3 regions of the Pseudomonas sp. H3_D04 genome follow, and region 1 is predicted to be linked to each of the others. Evidence: predicted binding sites of a transcription regulator. Region 1 holds the regulator's gene; each other region holds the start of a gene.

Region 1 (2,267 bases):
TTTCGACCGTCATCGTGACCTGCACGTTGGTGATCTTGTCGAAATGCCTCTCTAATCGTTCGAGTTTTTCGCCGATGTAGGTGCGAAGAGGTTCGGTCACTTCCAGTTGGTGTCCACTGATGTTGACTTGCATACAGCTTCTCCTTCGTTGCCAGTGCATAAAGCGGCAGGCAGAAATGCCTGCCACTGGAACGCTGTGGCGTGGCTCTACATCAACCGCTTGCGTTCGCTCGAAGGCGCGATCCCGAGGGATTCGCGGTACTTGGCGACGGTGCGGCGAGCCACCTGAATGCCTTGTGCCTCCAGTAAACCAGCGATCTTGCTGTCACTCAACGGCTTTTTCTGATTTTCCGCGGCAACCAGTTTTTTGATGATCGCGCGGATCGCCGTGGACGAGCATTCACCGCCTTCGGAGGTGCTGACGTGGCTGGAGAAAAAGTATTTCAGTTCATATATGCCCCGAGGGGTATGCATGAATTTTTGCGTGGTGACCCGTGAAATCGTCGACTCGTGCATCCCCACCGCTTCGGCGATGTCATGCAGGACCAGCGGCTTCATCGCTTCGTCGCCGTATTCAAGAAAGCCGCGCTGATGCTCGACGATCTGAGTGGCTACTTTCATCAGGGTTTCGTTGCGGCTTTGCAGGCTCTTGATGAACCAGCGGGCCTCTTGCAACTGATTGCGCATGAAGGTGTTGTCGGCGCTGGTGTCGGCGCGGCGCACAAAACCGGCGTATTGGGCGTTGACCCGCAGCCGTGGCACCGATTCCTGGTTCAGCTCGACCAGCCAGCGCTCATTGTCCTTGCGCACGATCACGTCAGGGACAACATATTCGGCTTCACTGGACTCGATCTGCGAGCCCGGTCGCGGGTTGAGGCTCTGCACCAGCTCGATGACCTGGCGCAGTTCATCTTCCTTGAGCTTCATGCGACGCATGAGCTGGCTGTAATCGCGGCTGCCGAGCAGGTCGATGTAGTCGGTGACCAGGCGTTTCGCTTCGGCCAGCCAAGGCGTCTTGGCTGGCAGTTGGCGCAATTGCAGCAGCAGGCATTCGCCCAGGTTGCGGGCGCCAATGCCGGCCGGTTCGAATTGCTGGATGCGGTGCAGGACGGCTTCGATTTCGTCCAGTTCGATGTCCAGCTCCGGATCGAAGGCCTCGAGAATTTCCTCGAGGGTTTCGTCCAGGTAGCCCTGATTGTTGATGCAGTCGATCAGGGTCACGGCGATCAGACGATCGGTGTCGGACATCGGTGCCAGGTTCAGTTGCCACAACAAATGGCTTTGCAGGCTTTCACCGGCCGATGTGCGGGTGGTGAAATCCCACTCGTCGTCATCGTTGCTCGGCAAGCTGCTGGCACTGGTCTGGTAGACGTCTTCCCACGCGGTATCAACGGGCAGCTCGTTGGGAATGCGCTCGTTCCAGTCGCCTTCCTCAAGGTTATCCACCGTCGGGGCGGTTTCCTGGTAGGAGGGTTCCGAAATGTCGGCGTTGGGGAGCTGTTCGGCTTTGTCGGCCAAGGGGTCGGCGTTATCGAAGTCGTCGCCTTCTTCCTGGCGTTCGAGCATCGGATTGGACTCCAGGGCCTCCTGGATTTCCTGTTGCAGGTCCAGGGTCGACAATTGGAGCAGGCGGATGGCCTGTTGCAGCTGCGGTGTCATCGTCAGCTGCTGGCCCATTCTCAAGACTAGCGATGGTTTCATGGCAGGGGCTTAACACCTTATTCGCCGGCGCACATGCGCCATCCACTACAGGGCGCCGGAGCGCCAAACATAAGCAAATTATATGCCCGAAACTGCAGCGTTTGCCTAGAGCGCTGTAACAATAAAAAAGTATTGATTTTTTATCGAGACGAGCGCCCGGACAATCAGCCAGACACCTTACTGCTTAAAGGCGGAATTCATGGCCCAGATACACTTCCTTGACCAGTTCGTTGGCCAGGATGGTGGCGGAGTCACCTTCAGCGATCAGTTGACCATCGTTGACGATGTAGGCGGTTTCGCAGATATCCAGGGTTTCACGGACGTTGTGGTCAGTGATCAGCACGCCAATGCCTTTGGCCTTGAGGTGGTAGATGATCTGCTTGATGTCGCCCACCGAAATCGGGTCCACGCCGGCGAATGGTTCGTCGAGGAGGATGAATTTCGGGTTGGTGGCCAGTGCCCGGGCGATTTCCACCCGACGACGTTCACCACCGGACAGGCTCATGCCTAGGTTGTCGCGGATGTGGCTGATGTGGAATTCCTGCAGCAGGCTTTCCAGTTCCTTG
Region 2 (2,267 bases), 1.3 Mb from region 1:
CGGCCACAACACCCGAAGCGATACCCAGCGCACTTGGTTTGCCGTGAGTGATCCACTCGGCGAACATCCAGCCCAGTGCAGCGGCGGCGGTTGCGATCTGGGTCACCAGCATTGCCATACCGGCCGTGCCGTTGGCCGCAGCGGCGGAACCGGCGTTGAAACCGAACCAGCCGACCCACAGCATCGCGGCGCCCATCAGGGTGTAACCGAGGTTGTGCGGTGCCATCGGGGTGGTCGGGAAGCCTTTGCGCTTGCCGAGCACGATGCACGCAACCAGACCGGCCACACCGGCGTTGATGTGCACCACGGTGCCGCCCGCGAAGTCGAGCACACCCCAATCCCACATCAGGCCGCCGTTGCCGGACCAGACCATGTGCGCAATCGGTGCATAAACCAGGGTGAACCACACGCCCATGAAGATCAGCATGGCGGAGAACTTCATCCGCTCGGCGAAGGCACCGACGATCAGCGCAGGGGTGATGATGGCGAAGGTCATCTGGAAGGTGATGAACACCGCCTCAGGGAACAGCGCCGCAGGACCGGTCAGGCTCGACGGCGTGACACCGGCGAGGAATGCCTTGCCCATGCCACCGAAGAACGAGTTGAAGTTGACGACGCCCTGCTCCATGCCGGTGGTGTCGAACGCGATGCTGTAGCCATAAATGACCCACAGAATGCTGATCAGACCGGTAATGGCGAAGCACTGCATCATCACGGAAAGAATGTTTTTGGAGCGAACCATGCCGCCGTAGAACAGGGCGAGGCCGGGAATGGTCATGAACAGCACGAGGGCTGTCGAGGTCATCATCCAGGCGGTATCGCCGGAGTTGAGGACTGGGGCCGCCACTTCGTCTGCCGCCATAGCCAGGCTGGGCATTACGAGGGACAACAGGGCTCCTAGCCCTGCGAATTTACGCAGAGTCATATTGTTTTCTCCTGGGGCGTTGGGTTTGTGGCGGCGTTTAAATCGCGTCGGTATCGGTTTCGCCGGTACGGATGCGAATCGCCTGTTCCAGATTGACCACGAAGATCTTGCCGTCACCGATCTTGCCGGTGTTGGCGGCCTTGGTTATCGCCTCGATAACCCGGTCCAGATCCTTGTCGTCAATGGCGACATCGATCTTTACCTTAGGCAGGAAATCGACCACGTATTCCGCGCCGCGATACAGCTCGGTGTGACCCTTCTGCCGACCGAAGCCTTTGACTTCAGTAACGGTAATGCCCTGCACGCCGATCTCGGACAGCGACTCGCGCACGTCGTCCAGTTTGAACGGCTTGATGATGGCAGTGACTAGCTTCATGAAAACTCTCTCCCGAATTGGTGGACTTGCCCCAGGAAAACAAACCCGACTCAAGTCTAAGCGCAGTGCCTGGCTTTGTAACGCATCGTCGACCTTACCTGCCCGTCCGACGCCAGCTAACCGCTCCTCACGAAACAACTCCCCGTTTCGCTTGGCGCACTGCATTCGTCACAGCGACTGCATCAGTGCATGGGTTACGACTGACTAAGCAGAAAGCTTGCCATCTCGCCAAAACCCACTGAATTCAACCCCTTGACCGCCGCCAACAGCCCCTTTCCTCAATCGGCCCCACGGATACGCACAACAACAGTGCGCAGCCGTCTGTCCACATGCGCGAAAAGCGTGCATCCCTGCTGACGGAATTGACTATAGACACTGCGTGATACACTGCCCGCCATTGTTGACAGGACATTTCCCATGCTCGCACCCAAAGATTTCCTCGACGCCCTGAGCGGCACCGCCTCCCGCCTCTTCAGCGGCGAAACCCCATTGCCGAAAAGCGAAATCGAAAGCCAGTTCAAGGCGTTGTTGCAGAGCGGCTTCAGCAAGCTGGACCTGGTGAGCCGGGAAGAGTTTGATAGCCAGATGGTTGTGCTGGCGCGGACCCGGGCACGGCTGGAAAGCCTCGAAGCGAAGGTTGCGGAGCTGGAAGCGAAGCTGAGTCCGCCTGCCGAATAACCCTGCTGACAACGCAGCCCCCTGTGGGAGCGAGCCTGCTCGCGAATAGAGTCACCTCGGTCTACCAGCCTTCCCACACTGGACCGACCAACCCTGTAGGACCTGCCAAAGGCTGCAATCTCCTGATCTGCCGCCCCGCCACCATCTCGGCAACGTCCTACAAAGATCACCACCGCCGTCCGATAGCGCCGTGAAGCCCAGGCTCCTAAGCTCATTCTCAGCTGAATATTCAGCACTGGGTTTGGCGACCTGGAAGCTTAAGGCGTACGACGACCATCTCTCGAGTCA
Region 3 (2,267 bases), 2.7 Mb from region 1:
TTTCGAACAGTTCCGGGTATTCCTGGAAAAAGCCTGTGGCATTTTGCTCGGTGAAAACAAGCAGTACCTGGTCTCGAGCCGTCTCAACAAGCTGATGGAGCAGCAAGGCATCAAATCCCTGGGTGAGCTGGTTCAGCGCATCCAGACCCAGCCGCGCAGCGGTTTGCGCGAGATGGTGGTGGATGCCATGACCACCAACGAAACCCTGTGGTTTCGCGACACCTATCCGTTTGAAGTCTTGAAGAACAAGGTGTTGCCCGAAGCGATCAAGGCGGCCCCCGGCCAGCGCTTGCGGATCTGGTCGGCGGCGTGCTCGTCGGGTCAGGAACCGTATTCGCTGTCGATGTCGATCGATGAGTTCGAGCGCGTCAACATGGGCCAGTTGAAGATGGGCGCGCAAATCGTCGCGACCGACTTGTCCGGCACCATGCTGACCAACTGCAAGACCGGCGAGTACGACAGCCTGGCCATCGGCCGTGGTCTGTCGCCCGAGCGCCTTCAGCGTTACTTCGACCCCAAAGGGCCGGGGCGCTGGGCGATCAAGGCGCCGATCAAGAGTCGCGTGGAGTTTCGCTCGTTCAACCTGCTGGACAGCTACGCGGCCCTGGGCAAGTTCGACATCGTGTTCTGCCGCAACGTGTTGATCTACTTCTCCGCCGAGGTGAAGAAAGACATCCTGTTGCGTATTCACAGCACGCTCAAGCCAGGCGGTTATCTGTTCCTCGGCGCCTCCGAAGCGCTGAACGGTTTGCCGGATCATTACCAGATGGTCCAGTGCAGCCCGGGGATCATTTACCAGGCGAAGTGATTCGTTGGCCGCATCAAAAAACGGGAGTCCTCAGGGGCTCCCGTTTTTTTTGCCCGATGATTTCCCTGACATCACCACGATCCCCCTGTGGGAGCAAGCCTGCTCGCGATGGCGTCGTGTCAGCCAACATCAATGTTTCTATTACACCGCTATCGCGAGCAGGCTCGCTCCCACAGGGGAGGGTGGTGTTCTTTAGAGGGTGATAAGCGGCAGAAAAGCGGCAGGCGGCGGAAATCGGTTGCCGCTTTTCTGGCATTGCCGCCTTGCCACTGCCGGCAAAGCCCCGGTTTCCGGGGTTTTTTGAATTGGCACGCCACTTGCTATGTCTCTGTTACGAAAAATCAGGTCACCCGAAGGTTTCCCGACATGAGCATCAGCTTCGATAAAGCGCTCGGTATCCATGAACAAGCCCTGGGCTTCCGCGCTCAGCGTGCCGAAGTCCTGGCCAACAACATCGCCAACGCCGATACCCCGAACTACAAGGCTCGGGACCTGGAGTTCTCCAAAGTGCTCGCCGCACAGAACGAGAAAACCAAGGGTGGTACGTTTGCCTTGAACATGACCAACAACCGCCATATCGAGGCCGAAGGCCTGGGCAATGGCGACGAGTCGCTGATGTATCGCACGCCGATGCAGCCGTCGATCGACCAGAACACTGTGGACGCCCAACTGGAACAGTCGAACTACGCGGAAAACGCCGTCGGCTTCCAGGCCAGCTTCACCCTGCTCAACAGCAAATTCAAAGGGCTGATGTCAGCCCTGCGCGGAGAGTAAGTCATGTCCCTATCCAGTGTTTTCAACATTGCCGGTAGCGGCATGAGCGCGCAGACCACGCGCTTGAACACCGTGGCCTCGAACATCGCCAACGCCGAAACCGTCTCGTCGAGCATCGACCAGACCTATCGCGCCCGTCACCCGGTGTTCGCCACCATGTTCCAGGGCGGCCAGAGCGGCGGCAGCGATTCGCTGTTCCAGAACCAGGACGCCGCCGGCCAAGGCGTGCAAGTGCTGGGCGTGGTCGAAGACCAAAGCAACCTTGACGCGCGTTACGAGCCGAACCATCCGGCCGCCGATGCCAAGGGCTACGTCTACTACCCGAACGTCAATGTCGTCGAAGAAATGGCCGACATGATTTCCGCCAGTCGCTCGTTCCAGACCAACGCTGAAATGATGAACACCGCCAAAACCATGATGCAGAAGGTCCTGACCCTCGGTCAGTGATAAGGGGCGACTCAGATGAGTGTTACCGATACCACCAGCGGCGTGAACATCAAGGACGTCTTGGCCAACTCTTCGGTCAAGGCCAATAACACCAGCAGCGACGGCCTGGCCTCGGCCACCAACAGCGCCACCGGCAAGAAGGCGTTGGGCAAGGACGCGTTCCTGCAATTGCTGGTTACCCAGCTGAAGAACCAGAACCCGCTCGAGCCGCAAGACAACGGTGACTTCGTGGCTCAGC

What was found. Region 1 encodes sigma-54, which starts transcription at its own class of promoters, with help from an activator protein. Its sites were predicted from a motif close to ANTGGCATNNANNTTGCTNT; they were not measured.
Region 2: a site for sigma-54 is predicted at 1,507-1,526, ahead of glnK (P-II family nitrogen regulator). Genes of this name have one in related genera too.
Region 3: a site for sigma-54 is predicted at 1,113-1,132, ahead of flgB (flagellar basal body rod protein FlgB). Genes of this name have one in related genera too.

The regions. Positions count from the first base shown of each region.
Region 1 is NZ_CP162801.1:4,798,299-4,800,565, reverse strand. It holds gene hpf (ribosome hibernation-promoting factor, HPF/YfiA family) at 1-133, opposite strand, end outside; gene AB4N91_RS22285 (RNA polymerase factor sigma-54) at 208-1,701, opposite strand; gene lptB (LPS export ABC transporter ATP-binding protein) at 1,886-2,267, opposite strand, start outside.
Region 2 is NZ_CP162801.1:6,087,997-6,090,263, reverse strand. It holds gene AB4N91_RS27925 (ammonium transporter) at 1-925, opposite strand, end outside; gene glnK (P-II family nitrogen regulator) at 963-1,301, opposite strand; gene AB4N91_RS27915 (accessory factor UbiK family protein) at 1,719-1,979, shown strand.
Region 3 is NZ_CP162801.1:942,917-945,183, forward strand. It holds gene cheR (protein-glutamate O-methyltransferase CheR) at 1-808, shown strand, start outside; gene flgB (flagellar basal body rod protein FlgB) at 1,175-1,582, shown strand; gene flgC (flagellar basal body rod protein FlgC) at 1,586-2,029, shown strand; gene flgD (flagellar hook assembly protein FlgD) at 2,045-2,267, shown strand, end outside.